Linked DNA regions of Bdellovibrio bacteriovorus. The protein of the gene in region 2 binds, or shares a complex with, the protein of the main gene of each other region. Links are inferred from orthologs where the notes say so. Each region holds a gene or a part of one and is shown on either strand. Other genes may lie near its edges. The genes, in order: trxB and trxA.

Region 1 (6,278 bases), on a different replicon or contig from region 2:
TATCTAAAATTCCGGCGCTCGTAAATTTCGTGATGACTAACTTATCAACATCGGGACCATCCCAAAGCTGGCTTACAATGAAAAGGTTTCCGCTAGAATCGACGGCCGGGATTCCTAAGCTGCTGGCTGTCGGGTTGGGAAGACTTGCTATTCCTGTCCCGTTAAAGGAAGTGTCTAGAACTCCGGCCGTTGTGATTTTCAAAATACGGTTTTCAGAAGTCACTGTCGACTCGTTGCCGACGAGAAGGCTGACGTAGTATCCGCCGTCAGGTGCTTCGATAAGTTTTGCTTCCTCTATGAATTCGAAACTTCCGCCATAGTAACTAAAGTGTCCTTGCACGCCAAAAGCAGTGTCTACAACGCCGTTACGCTGTTTTGATATAAACGCCGCCCGTCCCCGAAACATAGTTCCCAAGATGTAGAGATCATCGTCTTTTTTTAGGGACTGTTTGATCTCTTCATTGGAAGGTATGAGGACGCTCGGTCTTAATAGACCCGAAGAGGCAAAAGCATTATCCGGACTTCCATTGGGCAAAAGTTTTAACATAAACATGCTGGAGGAGGTGTCTGCGCTAAAGCTATTGCCGTAAAGATAGATGTTGTTTGACCCATCGACAAACAGGTCGGAAGCTACTTTTGTGATGGCCGTATTTTCTAATTTCATATCGTCGCGAAACACGATTCCGCCTGTTCCAAATGCGGGATCAAATGTTCCATTTGAAAGAATTTTGCCGACGCGTAAATACATATAGTCGGCATCAGTGTCGCTTCCGACGACAATAAGATTTTCGTCAGTCGTGAGGGCAATGTGATCTGTATAGCCAAAATCGTTGCCTAAGTTTAAAGCTCCGGCGGTACCAAAAGAATTGTCTTTGGTGCCGTCGCTGTTAAAGGCAATAACGTATTTTCCGAAAGTGCCACGTCCCAAACCATAAATTCTGCTATCGTCCGCTTTGAGAGTAACGGCATAAAATCTGTCAAAGTTTGCTGTATTAAAAAAATCCGTTAAGATTCCATCTCCCGCAAAAGAAATATCCAAAGTGCCATTTACGTTGTAGCGCACGATCGAATAATAGTTCTTTCCACTGTAGTTAGCGCCGCCGACACAGATTAATTTTTGATCGCTTTGCAGTGTACAGTCTTGAAGGTCGTCACCGGATGAAGAGCTTATATCTGTTTGAACCAGTCCGCCTGATCCGTAACTGGTGTCTACGGTGCCGTCAGTCAGATATCGAGCTATCAAGAAATCCCTAGGACTGGAGTTCGTTTCACCAGCGATGTAAATCCGTTCTGACGAATCAACACCAATCCAACGTGGTGTCATACTTGACGGAGTCAGCGCCAACTTTAATATTTCTCCGTTATTAAAATTTGCGATGCGGACACCTTGATTATCAAGTTTTTGAAGGGCAACGGATGTCGAGTTGGTCGCGGAATCGTAATAGTAGCCCACTTGAAGAATGTGGTTCCGTGAAGAATTCAAAGTTGAAGAGACGGATCGAAAGAAACTTGTTTCGATCTGTGAGGCGCCGGAGGCAAGGGCAGCGGAGGCACCTTGCGTAGTCATTTTTTGTACATAAGAGTTGTCGATAGTGCTGGTGAAAACAAATTGCCCGTCGTTAGCAAAAAGAAGTTGTTGGGCGTTCGCGCGGCTTTCGGGATAATTGGCTCGCACATTAAATGAAGATGTCGCAGGGATAGTCGGAGAAATCACTGGTGGAGTCATCGAAGGCGAAGTTTGGGACGCCAAGCGAAGCATTTGGGCGTCTAAGGTACAGCCAGCCGTGATGAAGCCAAAGATGACAAAAACTAAAAGGTTCCAATTAGTCATAACCCTCCGAGAAGTCTTATGAATCCATCGGAGCATTTGCTCTGGGCCTAAATGAAAAACGGTAGATGAAGGCGGGTTTTTATGAAAGCTGCGTCTTGCTCTGATACGGCTGTTGTATGAAAACTGGAATTACCAATAAGTTGCGTCAATTGTGACGTCGCCAATCACTTGAGTTTGGCAGCTAATGCGAACATCTTTTGGCAGATCTTTAGACTCCCTTAAGAAGGCCTCCGTTTCGTTTTCCGGGGTCAAATTCTCTTTGCCTTCAACAATGATGATCTTGCACTTGGCGCAAACACCATCACCATCGCAACTTGAAGCGACGGGGAGGCCGGCTTCAAGAAGAGATTTCATCAGGTTTGCCCCCGAAGGAACCTCAAAGGCAGGACGATTTTTTTTAAACGAAATCAAAGGCATGGCTCATTGTAGCTGACGCAGTCCAAAACGTGCAAAGAAGTAATGAAAACAACCCTGTTTGTGGTAGCCTAGGGGCGTAAATTGGTCCCTATTTTGTGAGGTTTCTATGACTCAAGATACTAAAGTTGAAAATGTGATTATCATCGGCTCAGGCCCTGCAGGTTTGACAGCAGCTGTTTACACATCTCGTGCGAATTTAGAACCGTTAATGATCGAAGGCGAAGAAGCCGGTGGTCAGTTAATGACGACAACAGAAGTTGAAAACTTCCCTGGCTTTGAGCATGGAATCACGGGACCTGATCTCATCACGGTGATGAGAAAACAAGCCGAAAGATTTGGAACTCGTTTCATCACTCGCAATGTGACGAAAGTGGATTTCTCGCAACGTCCGTTCAAAGTTTGGATTGGTGACAAACTTCATTTGGCAAAATCAATCATCATCTCTACCGGCGCAAGTGCGAAGTACCTGGGTCTTCCTTCAGAAAGACAGTATTCAAACCGTGGTGTGTCCGCTTGTGCGACTTGTGACGGAGCTTTCTTCCGTAACCAAGAAATTGGTGTTGTTGGCGGTGGTGACACCGCGATGGAAGAAGCGACTTTCCTCACTCGTTTTGCTTCTAAAGTTTATGTGATCCATAGACGTGATCACTTCCGTGCTTCCAAAATCATGGCTGAGCGTGTGATGAAAAATCCAAAGATTGAAGTTCTTTGGAACACGGAAGTCACCGAAGTTATGGGCGATGGCAAAAGCATGACAAGCGCTAAGATCAGAGACGTCAACACGGGTGAAGTGAAGGATCTAGGTATTACGGGTCTATTCCTAGCCATTGGCCATAAGCCAAATACAGACCTTTTCAAAGGTATGTTGGATATGAATGAGACAGGGTATTTGATTACTCAGCCGAACACGACCTATACTAATATTCCAGGTGTCTTTGCGGCCGGAGACGTGCAAGATCACGTATACCGCCAAGCCATCACGGCAGCCGGTACAGGCTGTATGGCAGCTATTGATGCTGAAAGATGGTTAGAAGCTCAAGGTTCTCACTAAGGAATGTATGAAGGATAAAAGAATCAACACGAAGGATTTAGTCGACAAAATCGAGAAGATGACGAAGGCGCGCATCGCGAGCCAGGACGTTGTCTCTTTAGATCAATTTCGTGAGGCGAAGAAGAAACTTGATCCCAAAGTGATCTTAGTTATCGAAGATGATGAGACCATGCGTTTGGCGATGAAGAGAATTCTAGAAACTGAAGGTTACGTGACGAAGCTTGCCGCTGATGCCACGGAACTTTCTACGGCCTTGGATGATCATCCGGTTGATTTGATTTTGATGGATGTGGGTCTTCCATGGGTGAACGGTTTTGAACTGGCCCAGCTTCTGAAGGACCATCGCGATCTTAAAAAGATTCCGTTGGTTTTCGTTTCTGGCAAAGCCACCGAAGACGACATGAAAAAAGCTTTCGAAATCGGCGCTGATGACTACATCAAAAAGCCTTTCGACGTCGAAAAGCTAAAGAAAACTGTTCAGACACTTCTTAAATTGAACGAGTAGTTCAGGGGCCTTAGACAAAGGTATTGTCTCAGTCCGAGACCCTAAGGCCAGCTCCACAATTTCTCAATAGTCCTAGCGGAAAATAATGAGCATCCTGTTAGTAAACAAGCTAAAATAGGAAGCTCATGGCACGTCGGTTATCCATAGTCATTTTCTTGATCGTATTAGGGGGAGCGGCTCTTTATTTTTGGAATAAAGGGGCTTCTTCGTCAGTAATAACTGCAAACACCGAAGCTTCTACCACTTTATCATCTGCAAAGGACCATGAGTCCACCTCCACTGCCACCGTGGCAGTAGAGTCTTCTGAAAAAACTCAAACCACTGAAATTGCTTCCAATCAAGAACCAGCGCAGATGGTGCCGCGATCTCGTCGCTTACCCAAGTCAGAGCGGGATTCTATTAAGCTGAATACACAAAATGCAGAGTTTTCCGAATCGCCGCTTTTTGCTGATAGTGATTGGAAAATCTGGAATGGCGTAAGAGCCGTCCCTAAAAATGCGGGACCACCTTCCGCAGTCGTTGTCGGCGAAATGACGGGTTTTTATTTAGTTAAAGAGGAAGCGGCGGATCCGAGTGCTTTTTCCGCGTCTCAGCCGATCGTGGTTTATGATGCTCGATTGGGAATTGCGGGTGTCGTCACGGGAACTTTTTCGGTGGTCCTTAAAGAAGGAGTTTCGCCACAGGTTCTTACGCAAAACTTGGGACTGAAAGTTTTAAATTCGTTTCCGGATATTCGTACTTATTACGTGACGTCTCCTCAAGAGCCTTTTGACTTAAAAGTCGTCCAAGATATTTTAAAAAATGATCCCTCTTTAGAATCTTCAGAAATGGAAATTTTAAGTAGAACTTATGAAAAGAATTAGTCCTCGCTTCCGCATTTTAGTTTCTGTTTTAGCGGTGAGCTGTCTCACGGGGCTGTTCTTTACGAATTGTGCGGAAAGTACTTTCACTGCTGTTGAGCCGGATAAAACCGGTGCCGATCCATTATTAGAACTGGCTTGGCATATCAATAATACCGCTCAGAAAGTTTTTTCGACGACTGCGGGTGAAGTCGGAAACGATTTAAATCTTCTGCAGACTTGGTCGAGCGGATACTCTGGAAAAGGTCTTTCAATTTTAGTTTCTGACGATGGTGTTGAAGACACTCACGAAGATCTAAAGAAGAATTTTCTTTACGGCGTTTCTAAAGATTATACTTTGGCATCACCTTGGACAGCGAGTGCTGCTGCACCGAAAGTTGCTAACGATAACCATGGTACGGCTGTTTCTGGTTTGATTGCGGCTGTTGCCTCCAATGGTGTGGGCACTAAGGGTGTCGCTTTCGGGGCGGGGATTGCTTCAGCGAATTTTCTTTCTGAAGCGGCAGGATATTCTGACGCGATATTAGTCAGTCAGGCCGAGGGAAACTTTGACCTTTTCAATATGAGTTGGGGTTCTTCGCAAAATAATTTGTCGACTGTTTCATCTAATTTTCAGGCGCAGTTAAAATCAAAAGCGATCAATGGTCGCTCGGGAAAAGGCTCCTTAATTGTCAAAGCGGCCGGGAACGATTTTTTTGTGAAATGCCGTGGCTCTAGCACCGAGTATTGCGTTGGAAATGCGAACTTTGATTCTGATAATAGCACTCCTTATACACTTTTAGCGGGCGCTTTGAATGCGGAAGGATATGCAGCAAGCTATTCTTCGCCGGGCTCTAACATTTGGGTGTCTTCGTTTGGTGGAGAGTTCGGTGATGATTCTCCAGCCATGGTGACAACAGATCGTATGGGATGTAGCAAAGGATTTTCTGCTTCGAATGTTACTAGTGACGTGGCCTTTGAAAAAGGAGCCAACGGCAACTCAGCGTGCAGCTATTCCGTCACGTTTAACGGAACTTCGGCGGCGACTCCGGTTCTTACGGGTGCCATTGCACTGATCTTAGAAGCCAATCCCAATCTGACTTGGAGAGACGTGAAATACATTCTCGCCAAAACAGCCGTCCCAGTAAATTATGTGACAACGGGAACGGTGCCTCACCCTATGGATACGACGCCAGCAGGTTATGCCTGGGAGCAGCCTTGGATTCAGAATGGGGCCGGATTTAAGTTTCATAACTGGTACGGGTTTGGAAAAGTCGACGTAGACGCGGCCGTAAGTTTAGCGCGAAACTATACTTCTCCTTTTGGTGCTTTTACGGAAACAAATTGGTCAGATACTTCAGGTGGAATTTCTGTAGGTATCCCGGACAATGCTGCGGCCGGTGGCTCTAGTGTGATCATCGTGAACACTCCGAATATTAAAATTGAATCGGTGCAAATCCGGGTGTGGGTCACTCACGCGAATATTTCTGAACTGGCGCTTGAGTTAATTTCGCCGTCAGGAAAGAAAAGTATCATCGTCAATGCACGAAACTCTTTAACAGGTCTTGCTAATTATACCGGACAAACTTTCCTGACCAACGCCTTCTATCAAGAAACGACTCAAGGAGCTTGGAC
Region 2 (6,316 bases):
ATACGTGAGCGCCTATAACATGGGACCACTGAATGTACGCCGTCTTCTTGCGAAAAACATGAAGCCTGCAGAATACAACTCTCGCGTGATGAAAAACTACGGCGAGATCTATGCAAAGCTTTCTAATAGCGCAAACATGGTTGTCGCATCCAACTAATGTTCTAACTTAGGAGAGAAAAGCGGTTTTCTCTCCTAATACTTTTTGAAAATTTCCATTTTTCATACGCACCAATTAAGTACGGAAACATTAAATTTAAGTACGTATCAAATTCACTCTTCAAAGAAAATTAGGATCTCCCGAAAAGTTTCTATCTGCACATTTTGGGGGAATTTCATGAAGTATCAGTACTATCTGTTCAACCCGCGCATCTTGACTGACGAAACAGCGAAACTCACCAATCAGGTATATGAAACTTGGAAACAAGTTTATGACGGAATCTTTGAGTCTTTGCACACGGATGACTTCTATCGCAATGAGGTCATCACCTGCCTAAAAGATATGGAAACGGACGAGGTCTTAGCCTTCCATATGTACAGCGTGTTCGACGATCGCGCGAGCTCGCACTTAGAACATCGATATATGGAGCCCTTCACGCCTGAACTTGTTAAAAAGTTTCAGGCCGAAGGAGCCCACACCTATATGTCGCTGGAGTACTTGGGAGTGAACACCTCCTATCAACTCAGCAAGCCGGGCTTTAAAGTCGCTGACATCATTAGCGCCTTAAGTATGAAAGCTTTTGAGGCCTCACCATGGGATGGCCTGCTCGCCGTCGCCCGCATGGATTATAAAATTCATGAAAAAGCCCAGCGCTTCGGTATGCGTCCGATGGGAGAAATCATGCGCGGGAAATACCCGTGTCAGCTATTGTTCCTTAAAAAACACGAAACCAAAGAACTTTCGGATCCTTTTTTAGCCAAAATGGTGACCGAGCTTTGGAATGCAAAAATCAACTACACTGATCTCATCAGTGATCAGCCTGTTAAAAAACGCCATTTAAAAATTGCTTAGTTATTTTTCAACTTAAACCAAATGAGGGACGTATGGAGAAAAAACAGTTAGCTACGATCATGGATCGCGAAATCAAAGCCTTGGGTGACAAAATCATGGACTGCCCGTGGGATAATCCAGAGTTTTATAAAAACTGGTTAGCGCAGACTTATTATCTGATTCGCCACACGACAAAATTTTTAGCTCTGTCGGCAGCTCGCCTTCCAGTGGATGATCGGGATCACCACTATGCCATGCTTCATCACATCCAAGAGGAGCTGAACCATGACTTCATGCCTTTAAAGGATTTAGAAAACATGGGCGGTAAACTTGCACAGTATCCCGAACTGCCAGAGACTGAAATGATTCGTCAATTGCAGTATTATTGGATCGAGTTTGAAAATCCACTTTCGCTCTGCGGGTATGCTTTCTTACTTGAAGGGGCGGCCAAATTTCATGGACCGCAGCTTTTAGAGGTGCTTGAGAAACACTACGGAAAAAAAGCGACGGTGCACTTAAGAGTGCATGCGGTCGTCGATCAGGATCACTATGAAGAGGGTCAGAAATTCTTAGAGCTATTAAGCGAAAAAGACTGCGACTATATCGCGAAGAACATGCTGCAATCGGCGGTTCTTTACTCTCGCATGGTGGAAAGAATGGCAGAGCAATGTAAATCGAAAGCGCGTAAAGCGGCTTAAGCTGACTTCATAAGCTTGAAATAAAAAAGGCACCCATCGGGTGCCTTTTCTTTTCTAAATTAAAACTTAAGAACTAGTTGTTAACGGGTTCTGCGGTCTCAATCACCAACAAACCTTCAACACGTCTGTTGCGCTTCAAAGGACTGATCAACTTCACTTGTTGCATGAATGATTGTCCGTCTTCTTTCACTTCTTTTAGAAGATGCGGCTCGATATCAGGAGTATAGCTATCAGGAATTTCACCTGTGGCTACTTTGACACCCAGATCGAAAATCTTCATCGTCATTGCAGCATTGCGCTCGTAAAGATTCCACCACTCGACAGAGTAAAGTTCTTCCAAAGTGTAAGAGCAGCATTCAAAGAATTTGAAATTGCGATAAAGCTGTTTGTTATCCACCGAATAGATCTCGACAAGATTTTCATCCGTCATGTGATTGAAAACATCTGCGCGCGGAACGAAGTCCAGTTTACGGAAAGCTCTCCACACGAAGCTCGAGTTGTCCTTCAACTTGTAACCTTCAGCAATTTGTTCTTCGCAAAGTTCTTTGAAGAAAGTGATGCTAGTCACGATCTCTTGCATTTTTTCGTAAGAGCATGCTCGGAAATGAGGCAACCCATCGATATAGGGTTTTCTGTAGACTCCTTCAGTAGCAAACATCATACAGATTTTTTGAGATGCAGCTTTGAACTTCTCAACGAGTAAAGCCACATCTTGCTGGCGAACTTCAACAACTTCAATAGACATTTCTAACCCCTGCATACTCTCACCTTATGTGAGTACTTCAAAGATAGCCAGCATTTTGCCTTTTGTCCAATTGGACGGCTCAGCAAGTTAAATCTTACCAAGATGCAATGGTTGCGGACATTAGGGGAAATTTAACGAGGTTTTAACATAAAAAAACCCCGCTTTTTTACAAGCAGGGTTTTTGTTTACTTCACTCTGTAAAAGGAAATTAAACGTTCTTGTTCAAGAAATCCAAGATCGCATCTTTAGGGTGGTTGCCAACAAGTTGACCTACTTCACTGCCACCTTTGAAAAGCAACATTGCCGGAATCCCGCGGATTCCATATTTACCTGGAGTCCCTGGGTTCTCATCAACGTTCACCTTTACGATCTTTACTTTTTGACCCAACTCTTGTGCGACTTCTTCAAGCTTTGGAGCTAGTGCACGACAAGGTCCGCACCACTCAGCCCAGAAATCTACTAGGACGGGAGTTGACGAGTTAAGTACTTCTGTTTCAAATGAACTGTCAGTGACAGGTTTCGTAAATGTGCCCATGAATGGCCTCCGTAATATTCTCTTACTAATTTGAACATCAAAAGGTCTATCGTCAAGGTATGCGCGGGGCAATTACTTTTTAAACAGCGCTTTGGCAAACTCTTGGCGTAACTTATCGAGATCGCTCAGATTTTGGCCATCCCAATGAGTGGCAAGCTCTCTTTGGCGTCGACGCGCCTCAACTCGGGTCACCGTACTTTTCGGAGAGACCTTCACATCCGCAACGATATTGCTGTATTTAGAGACACGGTCCTTCAGGCCTTCTTCTGCTTTTTGCAGGTCGGCTTTAGCTTTAGCTTGAATTTCAGGATCTACATCCGCAGAGCCCGACACCGCCACACTGTCTTCTTGCGCCGTTGTGTTATCAAGAACATCAACGCGCTCAACTTCGGGCGCTCCTCCGCCTAAAAGCTCTCGCTCTAACGCTTTCAGATCGACATCGGGGAACGCCGATTCTTCACTGCTTGCCGACGTCTTTTCAGAGGAGGCTTCCGACATGCGATCGCCGAACTTAAAAGAGAATTTTTTTGTCTCTTCTTCGGGACTTAGCGGAAACTGTTGAGACTCTTCCTGAATTCTTTCTGACTGCAAAGAGGCATCGCTAGAGCCTTCGGGGGCCGCATCCGGAACAACGCCTTTGACGTAAATAGCTTCATTTTCAGTCCCGGTTTTACCGCCGACAACACTGCTGCCGCCAGTCTTCTGCGGGCTTTCCACATGCATGGCTTTATTCAAGCGCTCTAAGAGAACGGCTTCATCATGCCCCAAGATTTTTCCAATCACTTGGACAAGTCTTAAAGGTGCCACGGGCGCTTCAAGAATCATATCCACGCGAATGCGGATCAACTCTTGAGGATTGGGTTTGAAGTTTGCGGGAAAAATAAGCACTGACTTTCCCTGCCAGCGCGTCATCTCTTTCAAGCGTTTGCCAACACCCAAAGAGCTGACCTTTCCGCCCTTGCCGTTTCCAACAACAAGATCCGGATTGAATGCGAGCATCTGTTCTGCGATGGCATACTCACTGGAAAGACCAATGACATCAAAGCCCACTTTTTTCAAAGTCGACTCAACAGACATAAGATCTGCGTAATCCTCGTACACCAAAAGAATCTTGTTCATACATCTATTGTCGGATATGCAATGGATCGGGTCAATATCGCAGAGACAAACAGCCTCAAGTGGTACAGTTCTAGGATTAGTTTATACAAGGCGCACCGACGAAGGCGTATTGCTAATACGTCGAGGAGGCTGCAACGCAGTAGAAACTAATCCTAGAACTGTACTAGACGATGGACGCGATGACTCCTTTAATTCGGCGGACTACAATGGGACTTCACAACGGAGACTGCTTTTGAGTATCTTTCACGGGAAAAAAGCTGCGCAGTACATTTTTTTTGAGATGCTTCCCAGCTTCATTTTAGGACTGATGGTCTTTATTTCGATCATCCTCATGTTTCAGGTTTTACGTCTGACCGAATTCGCCCTCGTCCACGGTGTGACTCTGAAAACTATCGCGGAAATTATCGGCTACGTCGTGATCTCGCTTTTACCGGTGCTCTTCCCTATGGCTCTTCTGTTTTCGGTGCTATTAACGTATGGAAGATTAAGCCAAGACTCTGAAATCGTCGCTATGAAAGCATCCGGTCTCCCGATGGGAACCCTGCTTTTGCCAGCGATTGTGTTATCTCTTTTTGTCGGAGCTATCTCTGCTCAAATGTCCTTCAACATTGCCCCCTGGGGGAATCGTCAATTTGAAGTTTTGTACTCGCGCCTTGCCAACACCAAAGCCGGCGCGGTGATCAAAGAAGGAACCTTTTCTGAAGGTTTTTTTGACATGGTCGTTTACGCGAACGAAGTGAATTCAGATAAGGGCCTTCTGAAAAACGTCTTTATTTACGACGAAAAAACCGGTGATGTGCCTTTGACGATTATTTCTAAAGAGGGCGAGATCGTCCCCGACAAAGAACGTCCTGGCCACGACATCCTTTTGCGCCTCAAAGACGGAGAAATTCATCGTCAGGCAAAAACTCACACGAAGATCAGCTTTGACACTTACGACGTCCGATTTTCTGAGCCCTTGAATATCGAAGAGAAAAAGAAATCTCCACAGTCTTTAACTTTAAACGAAGTTCGCAGTCGCCTTAAAGAAGATCTTAAAGACGAAGAGCTGGAGCGCACATTGCGCACGGAATATCACAAACGCTTGGCCATTACTTTTTTGTGCGTGGTCTTTGCGATGATTGGCGTGGGGCTTGGTACGACCACCAACCGTCGTGCGGCGAAAGCCGGGGGAATGATTCTTTGTATCGGCCTTATCATTCTTTATTGGACGTTGTACGTCGCGGCTGAAGGTATGGCGCGCTCAGGAAGTTTACCTGTGCCAGTGGCGATCTGGGCTCCGAATTTTATTTTTGCTCTTTTAGGTATGGAAGCTTTAAGAAGAAATTGGAATTAGGGCTGCGGTCGAAAATTAGAGCGATGCAGTAGCATCCATACTACCACGGTCATCCTTGACCACATCGCCCCTCCCTTAAATCAAATGGTAGGGGCATTCCCTCGACCTTGCAAAAGATTTTTTTAGATCATTTCATTTTTTTCTGAACAATTTTGGCAACTTAGACGACATACTACCGGTAGTGGTGGGTGTTTTCAGGCTCTGCTATCGGTGCCGACGGCAACTTTGAATTCCCGATTTCTACGCCAAAGTGCATGGATAAATCATGAGCATCGCGGACTAACAATGCACCGTCCACTAACAATTCCAGGCTCCCCGCAAAGTGCGGATCTAAGGGGTGTCCAGGCACCACCCATACGGGACGCCCCAACTGCAAAGACTGTTGCGCCGTAATCAGTGTTCCACTGCGCTTTTTGGCCTCAACCAACAAAGTCGCGCGACCTAGTGCCGCGATCAAACGATTGCGATGATGGAAAAGATGCTTATGCATTTTCTGTTCATAGGCGTATTCACTGACGAAACAACCTCCGCGATTTAAAATCGGCGAAAGCCACTCTTGTAAGTTTGCAGGGTACAGATTTCCCAAGCCAGATGGCAAAACGACGACCGTTGTCGTGTCTTTGCGCAAAGCTGTCGAGTGAGATTTTTGATCAATACCGCGCGCGCCTCCACTCACTATGCACGGTTTTTCTTTTTCACAAAAAGGCGCAAACTCTTTTTCCATCCACTGCATCGACTCAAAAGTCGGCTCACGACTGCCTACGACGGCCAAGGTGCGCTCGTTAAGCCAGGCCGGTGATCCGATAAAGCTTAAGGTTAATGGTGGCTCTTCCATCCAATAACAAGAAGAAGGATAAAGAGCTTCACCGTAACAAACCATCTGCACACCCTGCAT

Evidence for each region.
Region 1: the proteins of trxA (region 2) and trxB are in contact, whole or in part, in a crystal structure (PDB 1F6M), measured with the Escherichia coli proteins. The link is inferred for Bdellovibrio bacteriovorus from one-to-one orthologs.

What each region holds. Positions count from the first base shown.
Region 1 is NZ_LUKF01000019.1:37,345-43,622, reverse strand. What follows is about bases 1,423-4,326. They hold trxB (thioredoxin-disulfide reductase), read left to right. Parts: upstream 1,423-2,354; coding sequence 2,355-3,299; downstream 3,300-4,326. Other genes in these bases: AZI85_RS14850 (lipase chaperone), read left to right, coding at 3,930-4,326; AZI85_RS14855 (response regulator), read left to right, coding at 3,307-3,804; AZI85_RS14865 (2Fe-2S iron-sulfur cluster-binding protein), read right to left, coding at 1,961-2,248; AZI85_RS14870 (hypothetical protein), read right to left, coding at 1,423-1,831. Outside these bases: more of AZI85_RS14870, read right to left, coding at 1-1,422; more of AZI85_RS14850, read left to right, coding at 4,327-4,667; AZI85_RS14845 (S8 family serine peptidase), read left to right, coding at 4,654-6,278.
Region 2 is NZ_LUKF01000002.1:28,644-34,959, forward strand. What follows is about bases 1,304-4,245. They hold trxA (thioredoxin), read right to left. Parts: upstream 2,967-4,245; coding sequence 2,640-2,966; downstream 1,304-2,639. Other genes in these bases: AZI85_RS02970 (iron-containing redox enzyme family protein), read left to right, coding at 1,304-1,686; AZI85_RS02975 (hypothetical protein), read right to left, coding at 1,760-2,431; AZI85_RS02985 (hypothetical protein), read right to left, coding at 3,039-4,085. In the rest of the region: AZI85_RS02960 (lytic transglycosylase domain-containing protein), read left to right, coding at 1-157; AZI85_RS02965 (hypothetical protein), read left to right, coding at 335-1,009; more of AZI85_RS02970, read left to right, coding at 1,042-1,303; LPS export ABC transporter permease LptF, read left to right, coding at 4,318-5,421; AZI85_RS02995 (DNA-processing protein DprA), read right to left, coding at 5,594-6,316. UniProt on the Escherichia coli protein: Participates in various redox reactions through the reversible oxidation of its active center dithiol to a disulfide and catalyzes dithiol-disulfide exchange reactions.